DNA from 3 places in the Streptomyces sp. NBC_01591 genome. Region 1 is predicted to be linked to each of the others. Evidence: riboswitches for the same ligand, from Rfam matches in the RefSeq annotation. Region 1 holds a riboswitch; each other region holds the start of a gene.
What was found. A riboswitch is a leader RNA that binds a small molecule or an ion and turns the genes downstream of it on or off. The one in region 1 is predicted to bind S-adenosylmethionine.
Positions count from the first base shown of each region.

Region 1 (6,426 bases):
CAGGGCCACGGCCGCGGCGGCGGTCGCGGTGAGCACGGTCACACGGGCGCGGCTCGGCTGCTTGGGACGACGGTGGGACGCCACGGAGGCGAGCTCCTTCTTCCTCGAGCCGCCTACCGGGCTGTGGGGGATTCGAATCCCCGGCTCCGTGCATGTCACGGACTCGGCGGTGCCTTCACAGCCACCCCGGATGGGTGATCAACCGTGCGAAGGTTCGAGGCCCGACCCTAGTGACCAACTTGTGATCAGTTCAAATCCTCACCAGAAAAATCTCATCACAGGCTGCACTTCTTTACCCACGACACACGGGGTGTAGCGGCGACTTGACAGTCCGTTCCCTGATTTCCACCGAGACCCGGCAAGTACCACTAGACGCGCGAAAGGCGCTTCAGGAGCAAGACGGACGCAACGGGCCTGGCGCCCGCCTTCGCCACTCCGTCGGCGACTTCACGGTCGGTGGAGACCACCACGACGGGCCTGCCCGGAGGTTCGGCGCGCGCCAGCTGACGGATGAGCTCGTCGGCGGTCACACCGGGCTTGCTGAACAGCACCCGGACCCCGCGCGGTGGCGCGAGCAGCACCGGGGCGGCCAGTTCGGCCCCGTCGAAGACGCAGGTCATCTCGGCACCGGTCTGCGCGGCGAGCACCGAGAGCCCGCCCAGCAGCCGCAGCCGCTGCTTCTCCAGCGGCAGTTGCGGATAGCCGGTCTTGGTGACGTTGTAGCCGTCGACGATCAGATGGGCCTGCGGCAGCGCGAGCAACTGGTCGAGCAGGGCCGGGTCGGTCTCCGAAAGGGCCCTGGCGGCAATGTCCTTGGGCGACATCCGGCCCGGCTCGACCGCGTCGACACTGTCCGCGGGGCGGATCGAGGAGGGCGGCAGGGCCAGTTCGCGACGGAGCCCGCTCGCCGCGTCGAGCACCGTGTCCAGCAGCAGCCGCAGCCGCATGTCCTCGACCGAGCGGCCCTCCCTGGCGGCCCGGCGGCCCGCCTCGACGGACGCCTCGGCCTCGCCGAGCCGTGCCTTGAGCCGGCGGCTCTCGCTCTCGGCCGCGGAGACCTGGGCGGCGGCCTCGGACCGCGCGACGTCGGCCTCGGCCCGGCTGCGGCGCAACGCCGCCTCGCCGCGCTTGACCTCGTTGACGGCGCTGCGCAGCTTGCGCTGAAGGGATTCGGCTTCCTTGCGGGCCGCGTCCAGCTCGCCGCGCAGCCGCTCCGTCTCGCTCTTCGTCTGCGAGCGGGCCCGGACGAGTTCCTCGCGCAGCCGCTCCAGTTCGCGACGGCTCTCCTCGTCGGCGCGCTCGGCGTCCGCGCGCTGGGCCTCCTCACCGGCGGCGGCGACCAGCTTCACCCAGCCCGGCGGGCGCAGCACATAGGCCGCCGCGGCCACGTCGACGGGGTCGGCGGCGGCAGGCGGCGCACCGGCCTCCAGGGCGTCGGCCAGCTCCGGCTGGCCCTCCTTGAGCCGCTCGCCGATGCGCTGCCGGAACAGCGCGTCGCCCTCCAGGGCGGCGGCCATCGCGTTCCCGGCGAACTTGGCACGCCGGGTCGGGGTGAAACGGGCGTACTGGCGCAGCTGGGCCGGGAGTTCGGTGACCGTCAGGCCGCCGAAGGCGTCCGACACCAGCGCGACGACCCGCCGCCGTACGCCTTCGGGCAGGGGGCGGTCGAGCGCCTCGACGGCGTCGTCGGCCGCCTCGGCCGACTCGGCGCCGCTATCGGGCTGCTCCACCATCCGTCACCCCAAATGTCTGTGGGCGCGGCTCCGTCAGGAGTCGGCACCCGGCCTGTCCACCAGTTCGATCTGGTCCACCGCGTTGCACCAACGGCAGCGCACCGACTCGATGGTCTCACTGACCACCTCGCGTTCCTCGACGCTGGACTCACCGGCCAGGTCGAGATGGACATACTCGACGACCTTCGAGGAGCGCGTCACGTCGAAGCGCGTGAGATTTCCGCAGAGCGTGCAGCGCCAGCGAGTCCCGTCGGTCGGCTGGGGAACCGTCGTCATCGTTGCGTCCTCTTTCGTCGAGCCTCGTGCTGCCTTGCTTCAAGGATCTCGCGGTGCGCCGTCGAACTGCGGATGTCCTTCCGTAACCCTACGGCCTCACCGCGTCCGCCCGACACGGCGAGGCGGTCTGTCCCGTTCCCTCCGCTTGCGTCATGCTCTGTTCATGATCGATCGGCGAGCTGTGACCGGCAGGCTGACCGGCGGACTGCTACGGACGGTCACCTCGGGTGGGCCACTGGTGACCCACGCCCTGATCACGGCCTGCTCCCTGGTCTTCGTGATCAGCCCGCTGTCCGGCTTCAACCCGGTCCCCGGAACCGCCGACGCCCTGCTCGCCGCCCAGGCCGGGTACTTCGAGCGCTGGGGCGTGATCCCGAGTGAGCTGTGGGACGGCTCCGCACACGCCCTGCTCACCCCGCTCACCGCCCTCTTCGTGCACGGCAGCTGGCTGCATCTGCTCGGCAACGTGCTCTTCCTGTACGTGTTCGGGGCGATGACCGAGGAGCGCATGGGCCGGGTCGGGTTCACCTTCTTCTACGTGATCTCCGGCTACCTCGCCCTGGTCGCCTACGCGGCCGCGCACGCCACGTCCGACCAGACGCTGGTGGGCGCGTCCGGGGCGATCTCGGCGGTGCTCGGGGCGTTCCTGTACCTGTTCCCCAGGGCCCGGGTCACCAGCCTGTTCCCGTTCCTCTTCTTCCTGCCGCTGCGCTTCCCCGCCTGGATCGTGCTGGTCTTCTGGTTCGTCCTGCAGTGGCTGGCGGTCCAGGGCGCGGGCAGCGGGGGGCCGGGCGTCGCCTATCTGGCCCATGTGGTGGGCTTCGCCCTCGGCTTCCTCTACGCCTGGGGGCGTTACCGGCGTACGGATAGAGTGAAGGCACCAGCCACGGCCACCGAGGGAGAAAGCCAGCCTTGATCACCGCGATCGTGCTCATCAAAACCAGCGTGGACCGGATTCCCGAGATCGCCGAGGCCATCGCCGCGCTGGACAGTGTCAGCGAGGTCTTCTCGGTCACCGGTACGTACGACCTGATCGCCATGGTCCGGGTGCCCAGGCACGACGATCTCGCCGATGTCATCCCCGGCCGGATCAGCAAGATCCCGGGCGTCGAGGCCACCGACACGCATGTGGCGTTCCGTACCTACTCGCAGCACGACCTGGAGGCCGCCTTCGCCATCGGCCTCGACGCTTGAGTACGCACTTCACCACCGCGCAGCACTTCGGCGGGGGACGGGCCCACAGGCTGCCCGTCCCCCGCCGAAGTGCTGTGTGCCGTCAGAGCTGCGCCGCACCCCGGTCCGGGACGCAGCGGCCGTCCTCGGTGCGGTACTTCCACTGGGCGCCCTTGCTCACGAGCTCCTTGACCGCACGGACGAAACGCTCGATGTGCTCGTCCGGCGTACCGGCGCCGAAGCTCACCCGGATCGCGTTGAGCAGGGGGGTCCCCCCGGTCGAGCCTGTTCGAGACTGGGGGAACTCGCCCGGCTCGGCCTCGGGCGCGCCGCACTCGCCGACCTCCTGCGGGTCGCTGCCCAGCAGGGTGCGGACCAGCGGGTGGGCGCAGAAGAGTCCGTCGCGGACCCCGATGCCGTACTCGGCGGAGAGCGCGGCGGCGAAGTGCGAGCTGTTCCAGCCCTCCACCACGAAGGAGATGACGCCGACCCGCGGGGCGTCGTCGCCGAACAGCGAGAGCACCTTGACCTCGGGAACCTCGGCGAGGCCCGCCCGGACCGCGCCCACGAGGTGCTGCTCCCGGGCGACCAGGTTGTCGAAGCCCGCCTCGGTGAGCGCCTTGCAGGCGGAGGCGATGGAGTACACGCCGATGACGTTGGGGGAGCCGGCCTCGTGGCGGGCAGCGGTGGAGTGCCACTCGACGTCCACGCCGCCGTCGGTGCGGCGGGCGACCTTGCGCGAGGCGCCGCCGCCCGCGAGGTAGGGCTCGGCCCGCTGCAGCCAGTCGGCCCGGCCGGCGAGGACGCCCGAGCCGAAGGGCGCGTACAGCTTGTGTCCGGAGAAGGCGACCCAGTCGACGTCCAGCTCGGCGATGTCGACGGGGTGGTGCGGGGCGAGCTGCGCGGCGTCCAGCACGATCCGGGCACCGTGCGCGTGCGCGGCGGCGGCCAGCTCCTTCACCGGCCACAGTTCGCCGGTGACGTTGGAGGCGCCGGTGACGCAGACCAGCGCGGGGCCGTAGGGCTCGCGGTCGGCGAGCGCCCGCTCCAGCGTCTCGACGGCCTGGGCGGGGGTGCGCGGGGCGTTCAGGTAGGTCACCCGGGCGTCGCGCCACGGCAGCAGCGAGGCGTGGTGCTCGGTCTCGTAGACGAAAACCTGGCAGTCGGCCGGGACGACCGCGGCCAGCAGGTTCAGCGAGTCGGTGGTCGAGCGGGTGAAGATCACCTGGTCGTCGGCGCGGCAGCCGAGGAACTCCGCGACGGTCGCGCGGCTGTTCTCGAAGAGGTCCGTGGAGAGCTGCGAGAGGTAGCCGGCCCCGCGGTGGACGCTGCCGTAGTACGGGGCGTACGCGGCGACGTCGTCCCAGACACGCTGCAGCGCGGGGGCGCTGGCGGCGTAGTCGAGAGCGGCGTAGGTGACCTCACCACCCGTGACCAGCGGAACCGTCACATCCCTGCCCAGAACCGACAGAGGGGCACAAAGCGACTGGTCGGCGGCAGCGGTGAAGACAGACATGGCGAACTCCCGTAAGAGGCAGGCGAAACGCATGCGCCGGCGGATACGCGGCAGCGCAGCGGAAAGAGAAAGAGGGTGTGCGGAAGAGGGCCGAAGGCCCTATCGCATTCGCGTGCTCACAAGAGACTCCCTAGGGACCAGGACCCCGGGGGTTGGCATTCACAGATGCCGAGGGGCCCGCGCTTGCCGCAGACCTCGCTGCCTACGGCCTGGTCTTCACCCGGGGCACCCCGCCACGGACGGAGGGTTGCCGGACAGCGGGCCGGGGCCGTAGTCGCTGTCACTCATGACCTGCCCAGCATCTTGCCATACGTACGAAAACGCGCAAGGCGCAGTCCAGGATCCGGACTGCGCCCCTGCGCCACATTTCCGCCCGTTCAGGCGTTGCTGACCGCCACCCAGCGCTCCAGCGCGCGTGCCGCCGCCCCCGAGTCGATGGACTCGGCGGCCTTCGCGATCCCGGCCGCGAGCTGCTCGTTCAGCGTGTCGTCCGTCGGGTCGAGAGCCGCCAGGGCCGCCGCCGAGTTGAGCAGCACGGCTTCCCGGGCGGGCCCCCGCTCACCGGCCAGCACGCGCCGGGCCACGTCGGCGTTGTACGAGGCGTCCGCACCGCGCAGGGCCTGCACGGGCACCAGCTCCAGGCCGACGTCGCGCGGGTCGAACGCCTCCTCGCGCACCGTTCCGTCCCGGACCACCCAGACCCGCGAGGTCGCGGTCGTCGTCAGCTCGTCCAGGCCGTCGTCGCCGCGGAAGACCAGCGCCGAATTGCCGCGCTCGGCAAGGACACCGGCGACGATCGGCGCCATCTTCAGGTCGGCGACACCGACGGCCTGGGAACGCACCCTGGCCGGGTTGGTGAGCGGCCCCAGAATGTTGAACGTCGTCGGCGTGCCGAGCTCCTTGCGGGCCCTGGCGACGTAACGCAGTGCGGGGTGGAACTTCACCGCGAAGCAGAAGGTGATGCCCGCCTCCTCGGCGACCTCGACGACCCGCTGCGCGCTGAGGTCCAGGTTGACGCCGAGCTTCTCCAGCACGTCGGAGGAACCGCTCGCCGACGAGGAGGCGCGGTTGCCGTGCTTGACGACCTTGGCGCCGGTGCCGGCGATGACGACCGCCGACATGGTGGAGATGTTGACCGTCTTGGCGAGGTCGCCGCCGGTGCCGACGATGTCGACCGTACGACCGGGCACGTGGATGGTGTTGGCGTGCTCGTACATCGCCCGTACCAGGCCGGACACCTCGTCGATCGTCTCGCCCTTGGCACGCAGGGCCACCGCGAATCCGGCGATCTGCACATCGGACGCGTCACCGCTCATGATGCGGTCCATCGCCCACGCGGTGTCGTCGGCGGTGAGGTTCTCGCCGCGCATCAGGGGGTTCAGCACACCGGGCCAGGAACGGTCCGCCACGCTGTCGCCGCCGATCGGGGTCACAACGTTCATGGTCCGCTCCTGGGTCCACAGCCGGTAAAAGGGATCACCTCCACCCTATCGAGCGCCAGGGGCAGCAAAGAGCCCCGTCCATCGAATGGACGGGGCTCCTGCTGTGGCGATCAGTTCAGGCGATCAGTGGTGACCGTGGCCGCTGGTGATCTCCTTGTACTCCTCGACGGTGGGCTTGGCGATCTGGTTGTTCTCGCCGAAGTAGCCCTTGCTGAGCCGGGCCCGCAGCTTCTGCAGGAGAGACACCTTGCGCTCGACACCGTTCTCGTCGACCGTCGGGCCGATC
Region 1 is NZ_CP109327.1:2,498,069-2,504,494, forward strand. It holds gene OG978_RS11645 (C40 family peptidase) at 1-84, opposite strand, end outside; gene OG978_RS11650 (NYN domain-containing protein) at 369-1,730, opposite strand; gene OG978_RS11655 (hypothetical protein) at 1,767-2,009, opposite strand; gene OG978_RS11660 (rhomboid family intramembrane serine protease) at 2,173-2,925, shown strand; gene OG978_RS11665 (Lrp/AsnC family transcriptional regulator) at 2,922-3,203, shown strand; gene OG978_RS11670 (aminotransferase class V-fold PLP-dependent enzyme) at 3,286-4,698, opposite strand; SAM riboswitch class IV at 4,873-4,990, opposite strand; gene trpD (anthranilate phosphoribosyltransferase) at 5,076-6,140, opposite strand; gene qcrB (cytochrome bc1 complex cytochrome b subunit) at 6,264-6,426, opposite strand, start outside.

Region 2 (6,426 bases), 5.1 Mb from region 1:
CGTGATCCCGGTCGCGGGGTCGGTGAACCAGCCGGAACCGGCCGCGGCGAACTCCGCCGCCGAGTTCAGCCGGTGCAGGCGGCTGTGGTCCATGACGACCTGCGACGGTGCGTTCTTGCCGTGCACGGTGAGATCGTACGAACGGGCGGACACCTTGCCCTCGTAACTGCCCACGCTCGCACCGATCTTGAAGGCAGCGCTACGGGCAGTGTTCGGTGGCGCTTCGCGGCCGGGTGTGGCGCATCCCCGCCCTTTTGATCAATCGTGATCAGAAATCGGGCCATCCGGATCGGAAAAGTGGCGAGAACGGTCGCGAATAGTGCCTGAAGGCTCACCGAATTTCCCTATAGTGAAGCCGCGTTGATCAACCGACCACCGCAACGAGCGAAGCCTTCGTCACAGGAGATTCCGTACGATGACGACGCCCGCATCCGCGGTGCCCGAACGCCCGTCCGTGTCCCCGGCGACCACCGCCGGACGCTGTCCGGCAGGTGCCGGTGTGTCCGCCGTGCCACTCAGCGGACCCGAGTTCCACACCGAACCCCATGCCGTCTACCGCGCCATGCGGAGCGAACACGGACCTGTCGTGCCCGTCGAGCTGCCCGGCGGGGTTCCGGCCTGGCTGGTCATCGGCTACCGCGAACTCCACCAGGTCACCAGCGACGGCGGGTTGTTCCCCAGGGACGTCGGGCTGTGGAACCAGTGGGGGAAAATCCCCGAGGACTGGCCGCTGTTACCGATGGTCGGCCGCCCGATGCCGTCCATCTACTTCACCGCCGGGGCCGAGCACCGGCGTCACGCCGCGATGGTCGGGCAGGCGCTGGAGGAGGTCGAGCACTCCGAACTCCGCCGGGACTGCGAGGAGTTGGCCGATCGCCTAGTCGACGGGTTCTGTGACCGCGGCACGGCGGACCTGATCGCCGATTTCGCCATTCCGCTGCCGGTGCTCGTCCTTGCCCGGCTGGTCGGATTCCCCGATGCGGACGGGCCGCGGATCGCCGAGGTGCTCAGGGATCTGGCCGACGGCGGACCGGGCGCGCAGGAGGCCCATCTGCGGTTCGGCGAACACATGCAGCGGCTGCTGGCGGCCCGGCGGGGCGCGCCCGGAAACGACGTGACCTCGCGCATGCTGGCGTACGCCGGGGAGTTCACCGACGAGGAGTACGTACTCGACCTGATGGCCATCACGGCCGCGGGGCACCTCACCACCGCCGACTGGATCGGGAACTCGCTCCGGCTGATGCTCACCGACGACCAGTTCGCCGTCGCGCTCACCGGTGGCCGGCACAGCGTCGCCGAAGCCATGAACGAGGTGCTCTGGGAGGAAGGCCCGACGCAGATCCTCGCCGGTCGCTGGGCGGCCCGCGACACCCGGCTCGGAGGCCGGAGCATCCGTGCCGGGGACATGCTGCTGCTGGGCCTGGGCGCCGCCAACGCCGATCCGCACATCCGGCAGCACCTCTCGGCCTCGGGAGGACCGTCCGGCCAGCGCGGCAACAGCGCCCACCTGGCGTTCAGCCATGGCGAATACCGCTGCCCCTTCCCCGCGCAGGAGATCGCCGAAATCATCGCCCGCACCGGGATCGAGGTGCTGCTCGACCGGCTCCCCGACCTGGAACTGTCCGTTCCCGTATCCGAGTTGGTCCGGCGGCAGTCCGCCTTCCTGCGGGGGATGACCGCATTGCCCGTCCGCTTCGCCCCCGTCCGTCCGACAGGAGCCCCGTCTTGAACTGCCCGCACGCCGCCGCCCGGGAAGCCGCTTCGAGTGGCGGGGTCGTCGTCATCGACCCGCTGGTCCAGGACCTGGACGGAGAGACGGCATGCCTGCGTGACGCCGGTCCGCTCGCCAGGATCGAACTGCTCGGCGTCCCCGCTCTGACCGTCACCCGGCACGCCCTGGCCCGCCGACTGCTCGTCGATCCCCGCCTGGTCAAGGACATCGATGTCTGGGGGCTCTGGCAGAGCGGCGAGGTCACGTACGAGTGGCCACTGATCGGCATGATCGACGCCGGGCGTTCCATGTTCACCGTGGACGGTGCCGAGCACCGACGACTGCGTACCAAGACCTCCCAGGCGCTCACGCCGCGTCGGCTGGAGGAAATACGCCCGGAGATCGAGAAGTTCACCGCGGAGTTACTCGATGCCCTCGCCGAACAGGGCGAGAGGAGCGAGAACGGTGTGGTCGACCTCAAGTCCGTGTTCGCCCAGCCGCTGCCGATGCGGGTCGTCGGCATGCTGATGGGCGTGGACGAGGCCGAGCACCCCATGCTGATGAAGCGGTACAAGGCGTTCTTCTCCATGCTCACGCCGCATGAGGAACGCCTGGCGCTGCTCGCCGAGTTGGACGTGTTCTACGCCGCTCTCGTACGCGAGAAGACCGCGCATCCCACCGACGACCTCACCAGCGCGCTCATCCTTGCCGAGGAAGGCGGCGAACCCCTCACCGAGGAAGAGGTGGTGGGCAATCTCAAGGCGATGGTGGCCGCCGGGCACGAGACCACCATCGGGCTGATCCTGAACGCCGTACGGGCCCTGCTCACCCACCCCGACCAGCTGAACAGGGTCCTCGACGGTGAGATCCCGTGGGATACGGTGATCGAGGAGACCCTGCGCTGGGACACCCCCACCACCCATCTGCTGATGCGGTTCGCCACGGAGGACATCCACGTGGGCGACGACGTGATCGCGAAGGGCGAAGGAGTGGTGATCTCCTATCGCGCCATCGGCCGTGACATCGAGCAGCACGGGACGGACGCCGACGCCTTCGACATCACCCGGCCGACCCCGATCCGTCACATGACCTTCGGTCACGGCCCCCACATCTGCCCCGGAGCGGCACTCTCCCGCGTCGAGGCCGCCATCGCCCTGCCCGCACTGTTCGCGCGCTTCCCCCGGCTGCGGGCGGCCATCGCGGACGAGGAGGTCCGCAAGCTGCCGGTGATGACGCAGAACGACATGGAGGCCTTCCCGGTCCTGCTGCACGGCTGAGACCTGACCACCCGTCGGGCAACGTCGTCCGTGGGATACGGTTCTCGCAGGTCATGAGTTCCAGTGCACAGCCCCGGCTGACTGGACGGCACCCCGCTCCGCTGCGGGTGCTCCGGGTGACGACCGGCCCCGTACGCGGCGTATGGGGAACAGCGGACCATCGGGGCAGAGCACCTGGGGTCCATGACCTCGGGAAGGCGAAGAACCATGCTCCCCCATCTCATCCAGAACGACGACTGCCCCAGCCACGGCCCCGGTCACCACGTGCACTGGATCCATGCCAAGAAGTGCCACCAGGAGCCCGGCCAGGCCGTGGAGCTCCTGCTCACCTCCGGTGACGTCGGCGCCGACGGCTGGATCGAGCTGCGTCCCGCCTTCGACCACGCCGACGACCTGCCGAAGGTGTGGACGCATGCTCCGGCAGCCCTCACGGAACTGCTCACGGAGCACCGCGGACGTGTGTTCTGGCTGCCACGGTGGCACGCCCTGAAGCTGGTGGACTCGGCCGGCCGTGCGACTGCCCTGGTCAACGCCGGTTTCGAGGGCGGTCCGCTCTGCGCGACGACGGCTCCCGACCCGCGGCGGACCGCCGACGGGACGACCTACGGCCTGTAGGGCCTGTCCGGCGGACCTGCGGGGCGCGGCCTACGTTCCGTAGCCGCCCGTCAGCCCAGCGTGTCCGCCAGTGCGCGGTCCGCCGCGGCGCGCGACTCCTGCCACAGCGTGGTCACCGGCACCCACACATGGACTCCCTCGGGCATGCCTACGGTGGCCGCGCCGAAGGTGACACCCAGATGGGAGGGGTCTGCCGCCACGGACAGGCTGCCGACGACGTGGCCCTCGGCGGCCGCCGGGTCCGCGGTGCGTACGGCGGCGTAGGCCCGCTCGCCCGGGGACAGTACGTAGGGACCGCTCTCGGCGGGCGGTACGGTCTCGGCGGAGCCGTCGAGGCCCCTGAAGGTGATCGTGGGGATCCGGTCCATCATGCAGGCCCTGGCGCCGTTGTTGATGACGTCGATATGGGCGACGTTCCGCTGTCCGCCGGGTGCGGCGTGCACTTCGAGGGCCTTCTCCTGGCAGGTTCCGAGGCGGCTCGCGGTGCCGGCGGACGCGGCGTCGGCCGGTGCCGATGCCGCGGTGCCGGTCAGTGTCAGGGCGGCTGCGGCGGAGAGCGCGGCGGTGAGAGCGGAGCGGAGACGCATGGTGTTTCTCCCGTTGGATCGACAGCCTGCGGGTGCGGCCGGACGGCCCGTCGGCCGGGGCGGCCGACATGGACAGTGTGAACCGCATGACCTGATCTCCGCGACAGATCGGACATATCGGTTCGGTATGTCTGGTGCTGGGACGGGCCGCGCATCTGGACCAGGACGCGCTCCCCGGTTGCTGTCGAGCCGTCCCGCTTCGCGCGACCGCGGGTCCGCAGGACGAGAGCGGTCACCAGCAGCGCTCCCGTGACGAGTGCCGCCAGGAGCGCCACGGCCCAGATCCATGCGTAGTGCTCATAGGCCCAGCCGCCTGTCCGGTCATGGTGTTTGGGGCTCGGGCCCATCATCTCCACGCAGGCCGTGCCGAGCAGCATCAGCAGTGCGAAGCTCAGGACCGCCGCGACGGCCCTGAGCACCGAACGGGCTCTGCCGGCCGCCCGGTTCATCGTGCCGACCGATATCGCCCCGGCCATGAACGTCACCGGTATCAGCGCGCCGACAGCCACGGCGAAGCCGTAACCCCCACCAGGGAAGCTGTCCCGCGCCCACCTCCACAGAACGGTGCCGCCGAGTGTGGATCCGACGGCCGGGACGACGAGGCCGATCACCACGGCCACCATGCAGCCGCAGCCGAGCACGGTGTCCCGGCGGCGGCCGGACGGAGCGGCGGACCCGCGCGGTGGGCGTGCGGTGTACGCCGGCGAGCCGGACGCGGCCCTGCGCCGACCGGGCTTCCTGGAAACCGCCCACAGGTTTCAGCCTCCTCGGCCGGGGACCGGGCCGACGCGGACGGCGTGCGGCGTTTCGGATCGCAGCGCAGCTTACGGGGCGGGGGAGAGGGGGGCCGAAGCGGTCACCGGCCTCACCGCGTGCGGATCGTCGCCCTCACTTCCCGGTCCGGTTGCAGCGTGAGCGACGGGACCGGCTCGATGACGCCCGGGTCCACGTCCAGCTCGAAGCGGCGTGCCAGCACGGCCAGGATCAGCACCGCCTCGACCATCGCGAACCGGGTGCCCAGGCAGACCCGTGGGCCGCCGCCGAACGGGAACCAGGCGTACTCCGCGATGTCGTCGCCCGCCTCCGGATCCCAGCGTTCGGGGCGGAACTCCTCCGGCTCGGGGAACCACCGCGCATCGCGTTGCGTCACCCACTGGCTGGTCCACACCCGGGTGCCCTCCGGCATCGGAACACCGCCGATCCGCGCGCCCTCCTTCGCGACACCGGTCACGAGCCAGATCGTCGGGTAGAGGCGCAGGGTCTCCTTGACCACGGACTGGGTGTACGTCAGCCGCGCGTAGTCGTCGAACCCCGCCTCCCGGTCACCGAGGACCCGGTCCAGTTCCTCGGTGAGCGCGGCACGCGCCCGCGGATTGCGGGCCAGCAGATACCAGGCCCACACCAGCGTGGAACTGGTCGTCTCGTGCCCGCCGATGTACAGCGTGACCGTCTCGTCGCGTATCTCCTGGTCGGTGAGGTGCGCGCCCGTCTCGTCGACCGCGGTCAACAGCCGGCTCAGCAGGTCGGGGCGCTCGTTCCCGCCGTCGCGATGACGAGCGACGACCCGGCCCACCTCGGCGTCGATGACCGCGGCGGCCTTCTTGATCCTGGCCCGTCCCGGAGTCGGCACCCAGTCCGGCAACAACGCGCCTATGCCGGCGAACTCCTTGCCGATCTCCTGCTGCGCCACATCCATCGCCCGGCCCATCGCCTCGGCGTCGGCCGCCGTGTCGACGCCGAAGATGGTGCGCACGGCGATGCGCTGGGTCAGCGCCGCCATCTCCCTTTTGACGTCGATGCGTTCACCGCCCGACCAGGTGTCCGCCAGCTCCACCGTGCTGCTCGCCATCGTCGCCGCGTACGACCGCACCTGCTTGGGCCGTACTGAGGGCTGCACCAGCGAGCGCTTCCGCCGCCAGTCCCTGCCGCGGGCGACCACCACGCCGTTGCCCATCACCGTTCGGAAGGCGATGCCCAGTGCCGGCTGGTCGAAGGAGCGTTCCGTCTCGGTGAGCAGCTCGCCTATGCAGTCCGGATCAGCTATGTACACACATGAGTTGGGGCCGAACCGCCAGCCCACCATGTCCCCGTGGGAGCTCAGTCGCTCGAAGAAGGCGAGGGGGTTCTTTCCGAACTGCGGCAGGTTCCCGAGAAACGGCAGCCCCTTCGGGCCCGGCACGATCCGGTGGCTCCGCGGCTCGGCATCGATGGCCGGGCCGGTCTCCGTGGACATGAA
Region 2 is NZ_CP109327.1:7,611,936-7,618,361, forward strand. It holds gene OG978_RS35260 (hypothetical protein) at 1-174, opposite strand, end outside; gene OG978_RS35265 (cytochrome P450) at 416-1,729, shown strand; gene OG978_RS35270 (cytochrome P450 family protein) at 1,726-2,988, shown strand; SAM riboswitch class IV at 3,038-3,147, shown strand; gene OG978_RS35275 (hypothetical protein) at 3,196-3,603, shown strand; gene OG978_RS35280 (DUF4232 domain-containing protein) at 3,654-4,190, opposite strand; gene OG978_RS35285 (hypothetical protein) at 4,139-4,813, opposite strand; gene OG978_RS35290 (cytochrome P450) at 5,056-6,423, opposite strand.
Region 2: linked by a shared signal. The riboswitch ahead of OG978_RS35275 (hypothetical protein) and the one ahead of OG978_RS11670 (aminotransferase class V-fold PLP-dependent enzyme) in region 1 are both predicted to bind S-adenosylmethionine.

Region 3 (6,426 bases), 2.3 Mb from region 1:
GACCGGTGGCTGCGCGGGCGCGACGACCATCTGCTGGACGGGCCCTCGCAACGCTTCCCGGAGATGGTGTTCGCGCGGTAGCGCCGACAGGTGGGGAACGCGCGTGGGCCCCGGGACCAGCTGGTCCCGGGGCCCACGCGGCAGAGCTGTGAAGCTGTGCCGGAACTACCGATCCGTCAGGATCAGAAGTCCATGTCACCGCCCGGCATGCCGCCCGGAGCGGCCGCGGTGGCCTTCTCCGGCTTGTCGGCGATGACGGCCTCGGTGGTGAGGAACAGCGCGGCGATGGACGCGGCGTTCTGCAGGGCGGAGCGCGTGACCTTCGCCGGGTCGAGAATGCCCTCGGCGATCATGTCGACGTACTCGCCGGTCGCGGCGTTCAGACCGTGGCCGACGGCCAGGTTGCGCACCTTCTCGACGACGACGCCGCCCTCGAGACCACCGTTGACGGCGATCTGCTTGAGCGGGGCCTCCAGCGCCAGCTTGACGGCGTTGGCGCCGGTCGCCTCGTCACCCGAGAGCTCCAGCTTCTCGAAGACGGCCGAGGCCTGGAGCAGAGCCACGCCACCACCGGCGACGATGCCCTCCTCGACGGCGGCCTTGGCGTTGCGCACCGCGTCCTCGATGCGGTGCTTGCGCTCCTTGAGCTCGACCTCGGTCGCGGCACCGGCCTTGATGACGGCCACGCCGCCGGCCAGCTTCGCGAGGCGCTCCTGGAGCTTCTCGCGGTCGTAGTCCGAGTCGGAGTTCTCGATCTCGGCGCGGATCTGGTTGACGCGACCCTGGACCTGGTCGCTGTCACCGGCACCGTCGACGATCGTCGTCTCGTCCTTGGTGATGACGACCTTGCGGGCGCGGCCGAGCAGGTCGAGACCGGCGTTCTCCAGCTTGAGGCCGACCTCCTCGGAGATGACGGTGCCACCGGTGAGGATGGCGATGTCGCCGAGCATGGCCTTGCGGCGGTCACCGAAGCCCGGGGCCTTGACGGCGACGGACTTGAAGGTGCCACGGATCTTGTTGACGACCAGGGTCGACAGGGCCTCGCCCTCGACGTCCTCGGCGATGATCAGCAGCGCCTTGCCGGACTGCATGACCTTCTCCAGCAGCGGAAGGAGGTCCTTCACGTTGCTGACCTTGGAGTTGACGATCAGGATGTACGGGTCGTCGAGGGACGACTCCATGCGCTCCATGTCGGTGGCGAAGTACGCCGAGATGTAGCCCTTGTCGAAGCGCATACCCTCGGTGAGCTCGAGCTCCAGACCGAAGGTCTGGGACTCCTCGACGGTGATGACGCCTTCCTTGCCGACCTTGTCCATGGCCTCGGCGATGAGCTCGCCGATCTGGGTGTCGGCGGCGGAGATGGAGGCCGTCGAAGCGATCTGCTCCTTGGTCTCCACGTCCTTGGCCTGCTCCAGGAGGGCGGCGGAGACGGCCTCGACGGCCTTCTCGATACCCCGCTTGAGGGCCATCGGGTTGGCACCCGCGGCGACGTTGCGCAGGCCCTCGCGGACGAGAGCCTGGGCGAGAACGGTGGCGGTGGTCGTACCGTCGCCGGCGACGTCGTCCGTCTTCTTGGCGACCTCCTTGACCAGCTCCGCACCGATCTTCTCGTACGGGTCCTCCAGCTCGATCTCCTTGGCGATGGAAACACCATCGTTGGTGATCGTGGGGGCGCCCCACTTCTTCTCAAGGACGACGTTGCGACCCTTGGGGCCAAGGGTGACCTTGACGGCGTCGGCGAGCTGGTTCATGCCGCGCTCGAGACCGCGCCGGGCCTCCTCGTCGAACGCGATGATCTTGGCCATGTGAAGTGGTCCTCCCGGACAGGGGTGGATTTCTCCGGACCGAGTGGCGCCCGCGACGGACGGCCTGCGTGACCGGTGGTTCCTTGCCCCATCGGCCCTGCGGGCCTCACCGGCCCGATCCAAGTTCTGTCACTCTCACCTGGAGAGTGCTAACGCCAATGATTAGCACTCGACCCCCGAGAGTGCAAGCGTCCCCCTCGGGATGTGGACACTGCGCCGGGGGGCGGCTCGGGGCGCTCAGGGCGCACCGGGACGCACTGAGGGCCCGTACCCCCGGGGTACGGGCCCTCAGTGCGTGAGTGGTGTCGTTGGCCGACCGCGCCGAACTCAGCCGACGGCGAGCTTGACCATGTCTGCCTGCGGCCCCTTCTGGCCCTGCGAGATCTCGAATTCAACTCGCTGACCCTCTTCGAGGGTGCGGTACCCGTCCATCTGGATCGCGCTGTAGTGGACGAAAACATCCGCACCACCGTCGACCGCGATGAAGCCGTACCCCTTCTCCGCGTTGAACCACTTGACGGTGCCCTGAGCCATGCCTAACTCCCCTATTACTGGCCCTTGCGCAGGACCGCACTTCGCGGACCCGGGTCAGAACTCACCCTCCGACAGGAGAGGGTGTGTGCGCCGGAACGCGTCGACCGCGGCTGAATGTATCTGCCCAACTGCCCTCTGCAACAGGTCAATCGGACGAGAATTCTAGGCAGCACCGAACGCCCGGATATGCGGAATTCATGAGATTCCTGGGCAAGTCGGGCCAGGCAAAGGCGACTTATGCCTCAAGCGGATCGCGCACTTTGGCTGCATCTTGTCGTGGCCGGGCGCATTCTCATATGCGGGCGGCACGGGCAGCTGGGGGGACTTCCCACACTGTACCGCGCTCAACCATGCAGAATTGCCCCCTCCGCTTCAATAAGCGGAGGGGGCAATTCGATAACGCGGTGCGGTCGGACGGGGCGTCAGCAGCCGCCCGCCACCGCCGGGATGATCGAGATGCCGGCGCCGTCCGGCGTCGCCGTCTCCAGGCCACCCTCGAAGCGCACGTCGTCGTCGTTGACGTACACGTTCACGAAGCGGCGCAGCTTGCCCTGGTCGTCCAGGACGCGGGCGGCGATGCCCGGGTGGTTCTGCTCCAGGGACTCGATGACCTGGGAGAGGGTCGAGCCCTCGGCCGGGACCTCGGTCTGGCCGCCCGTGTAGGTGCGGAGGATGGTGGGGATGCGGACCTTGACGCTCATGGTGGGTGCCCTTCCTGGAGTCTCGGGTGGTCAGCTGGTGGCGAGGCCGGCGGCGCGGAACGCGTCCAGGCTGGGGCGGATGGTCGCGGTCGCCTGTGAGGTATCGGCCACCGCGTCGAGGGTCTTGAGGCCGTCACCCGTGTTGAGTACGACGGTGGTCAGCGACGGGTCGATCAGACCGGCCTCGATGAGCTTCTTCGTCACGCCGACCGTCACACCGCCCGCCGTCTCCGCGAAGATGCCCTCGGTGCGCGCCAGCAGCTTGATCGCGTCGACGACCTGCTCGTCGTTCACATCCTCCACCGCGCCGCCGGTTCGGCGGGCGATGTCCAGGACGTACGGGCCGTCGGCCGGGTTGCCGATGGCGAGGGACTTGGCGATCGTGTTCGGCTTCTGCGGCCGGACGACGTCGTGGCCGCCCTTGTACGCGACCGAGACCGGCGAGCAGCCCTCGGCCTGGGCGCCGAAGAGCTTGTACGGCTTGTCCTCGACGAGGCCGAGCTTGATCAGCTCCTGGAGGCCCTTGTCGATCTTCGTGAACTGCGAGCCGGACGCGATCGGGATGACCAGCTGGTCCGGGAGCTGCCAGCCGAGCTGCTCGCAGATCTCGTACGCCAGGGTCTTGGAGCCCTCGCCGTAGTACGGGCGCAGGTTGACGTTGACGAAGCCCCAGCCCTCGCCGAGCGGGTCGCCGATGAGCTCGGAGCAGAAGCGGTTGACGTCGTCGTAGTTGCCCTCGATGCCGACCAGCTCACCGCCGTACACCGCCGCCATGACGACCTTGCCCTGCTCCAGGTCGTGCGGGATGAACACGCAGGAGCGGAAGCCGGCGCGGGCCGCCGCGGCGCCGACGGCGCCGGCGAGGTTGCCGGTGGAGGAGCAGGAGAGGGTGGTGAAGCCGAAGGCGCGGGCGGCCTCGATGGCCTGGGCGACGACGCGGTCCTTGAAGGAGTGCGTGGGGTTGCCGGAGTCGTCCTTGACGAACAGTTTGCCCTGCTCGACACCGATCTCACGGGCGAGGTTGTCGGCCTGGACGAGCTTGGTCCAGCCGGGGTTCAGGTTCGGCTTCTCGGCGACATCGGCGGGGACCGGCAGCAGCGGCGCGTAGCGCCAGATGTTGGCCGGTCCGGCCTCGATGCGCTTCCTCAGCTCTTCGGGGGAGCCGCTCGGCAGGTCGTACGCCACTTCGAGCGGCCCGAAACAGGACGCGCAGGCGAAAATGGGGCCGAGCTCGAAACGCTCGCCGCACTCGCGGCAGGAAAGCCCCGCGGCGGGACCGAGGTCGACGGCGTGGGCGCCGGTGGATTCCGCGGCTTCGGTGGCTTCGGCGGAAGAATTGGTGCTTACTGCAACGGTCTGCGCAGCCATGGTGGCGAGGCCCTTTCTCCTCATCTTCCTCGCGGCGCGTTTCGCCACGAGACGGAATTGGCACCTTCCCCACCTGACCTCGCGGTCGGCGGGAGGGTTGCCGGGACTTCAACGGGCCGTTCCCTCAGTCCCTCTGGATGAGCGCTGTGGCACCGGATCTTCGATCCGGGCATTTATCGGCGGACGGACCCCGGCATGCGATGGTCGTCCGCGTTGTTCAAGACTGTAACCGAAGCATCGGACTGTTGAGATAGTCGTCCGAACCGCGAGATGGATCACATACAGGGAGTATCGACCGTGCTGGAAGAGGTCGAATGCTGGCTGGCCAGGCGCTCCTGGTCGGCCGCCGACCGCCCGATGGACCGCCTGCTGGCCGCCAGGGCAAGAGCCGGGGAAGCGGGCCGCGGCAGCGTCAGTGTCGTACTGCCCGCACTGAACGAGGAGGCGACGGTCGGCGAGATCGTCGCGACGATCCGGCGCGAGCTGATGGAGAAGATCCAGCTGGTCGACGAGCTCGTGGTGATCGATTCCGGTTCCACGGACGCCACCGCGAAAGTGGCCCGGGAGGCCGGCGCCCGGGTGGTGCACCGCGACGCGATACTCCCCCGGATTCCGGCCGTGCCCGGCAAGGGCGAGGTGCTGTGGCGCTCGCTCCTGGTGACCGGCGGCGACATCGTGTGCTTCGTCGACGCCGACCTGAAGGACTTCTCGGCGGACTTCGTCTCCGGCATCGTCGGCCCGCTGCTGACCGACCCTGACGTGCAGTTCGTGAAGGCGATGTACGACCGCCCCTTCGGTGACACAGCAGGCCAGGGCGGTCGTGTGACCGAGCTGGTGGCGCGTCCGCTGCTCAATCTGCACTGGCCGCAACTGGCCGGTTTCGTCCAGCCGCTGGGCGGTGAGTACGCCGTACGCCGCTCCCTGCTCGAACGGCTGCCCTTCCCCGTCGGCTACGGCGTGGAGCTGGGCCTCCTGGTCGACGCGCTGCACACGGTGGGGCTGGACGCGCTGGCCCAGGTCGACGTGGGGGTGCGCAAGCACCGGCACCAGGACGGGCAGGCGCTCGGCCGGATGGCGGCAGCGATCTACCGGACCGCACAACTGCGGCTGTCCCGCGGCCACTTGGTGCGCCCGGCGCTCACCCAGTTCGAGCGCGGCCCGAACGGTTTCGTACCGCGCACCCATGCCGTGGACACCGAGGAGCGGCCCCCGATGTGCGAGATCGAGGAGTACGTTTCGCGGCGCGCGGCCTGACGTGGCCTGACTTCGCACGTTTGGGCGGTTCGTGATCGGGCTAGATTCCGCAACATGGTCTCCGCGCACGATGCCCAGCCCGCTGCCCGGTCCGACGCCCAGGTCCTCGTCGCGTCCAACCGCGGCCCGGTCTCGTACACCCTGGGCACGGACGGATCGCTCGACGCGAGACGGGGCGGCGGCGGTCTCGTCTCCGGGCTGAGCGCCGTCGACGACAAGCTGTGGGTGTGCGCCGCGCTCGGCGACGGGGACCGGGAGGCGGTCCGGCGCGGGGTCGGTGAGCCGGGTGTACGGATGCTCGACATCGACGCGGACGTCCACACCGACGCGTACAACGGCATCGCGAATTCGGTGCTCTGGTTCGTCCACCACATGCTGTACCAGACACCGCTGGAGCCGGTCTTCGACGCGGAGTTCCGGCGGCAGTGGGCCTCGTTCGAGACCTACAACCGGGCCTTCGCCGAGGCGCTCGCCGAGGAGGCGGGGCAGGGCGCCGCGGTGCTGGTGCAGGACTACCACCTGGCGCTGGTGCCCGGCATGCTCCGCGAGCTCCGCCCCGACCTGCGGATCGGCCATTTCTCGCACACCCCGTGGGCGCCCGTCGACTACTTCCGGCTGCTCCCCGACGACATCGCCGAGCAGTTGCTGCACGGCATCCTGGGCGCGGACCGGGCGGCGTTCCTGACCCGGCGCTGGGCGGACGCGTTCATCGGCTGCTGCACCCAGATTCTGGGCGGCACCGGGCGGACCAGGATCGGGGTGCA
Region 3 is NZ_CP109327.1:4,839,603-4,846,028, reverse strand. It holds gene OG978_RS22610 (alpha/beta hydrolase family protein) at 1-81, shown strand, start outside; gene groL (chaperonin GroEL) at 183-1,805, opposite strand; gene OG978_RS22600 (cold-shock protein) at 2,133-2,339, opposite strand; gene OG978_RS22595 (MoaD/ThiS family protein) at 2,762-3,040, opposite strand; gene thrC (threonine synthase) at 3,071-4,408, opposite strand; SAM riboswitch class I at 4,426-4,552, opposite strand; gene OG978_RS22585 (glucosyl-3-phosphoglycerate synthase) at 4,706-5,662, shown strand; gene OG978_RS22580 (alpha,alpha-trehalose-phosphate synthase (UDP-forming)) at 5,717-6,426, shown strand, end outside.
Region 3: linked by a shared signal. The riboswitch ahead of thrC (threonine synthase) and the one ahead of OG978_RS11670 (aminotransferase class V-fold PLP-dependent enzyme) in region 1 are both predicted to bind S-adenosylmethionine.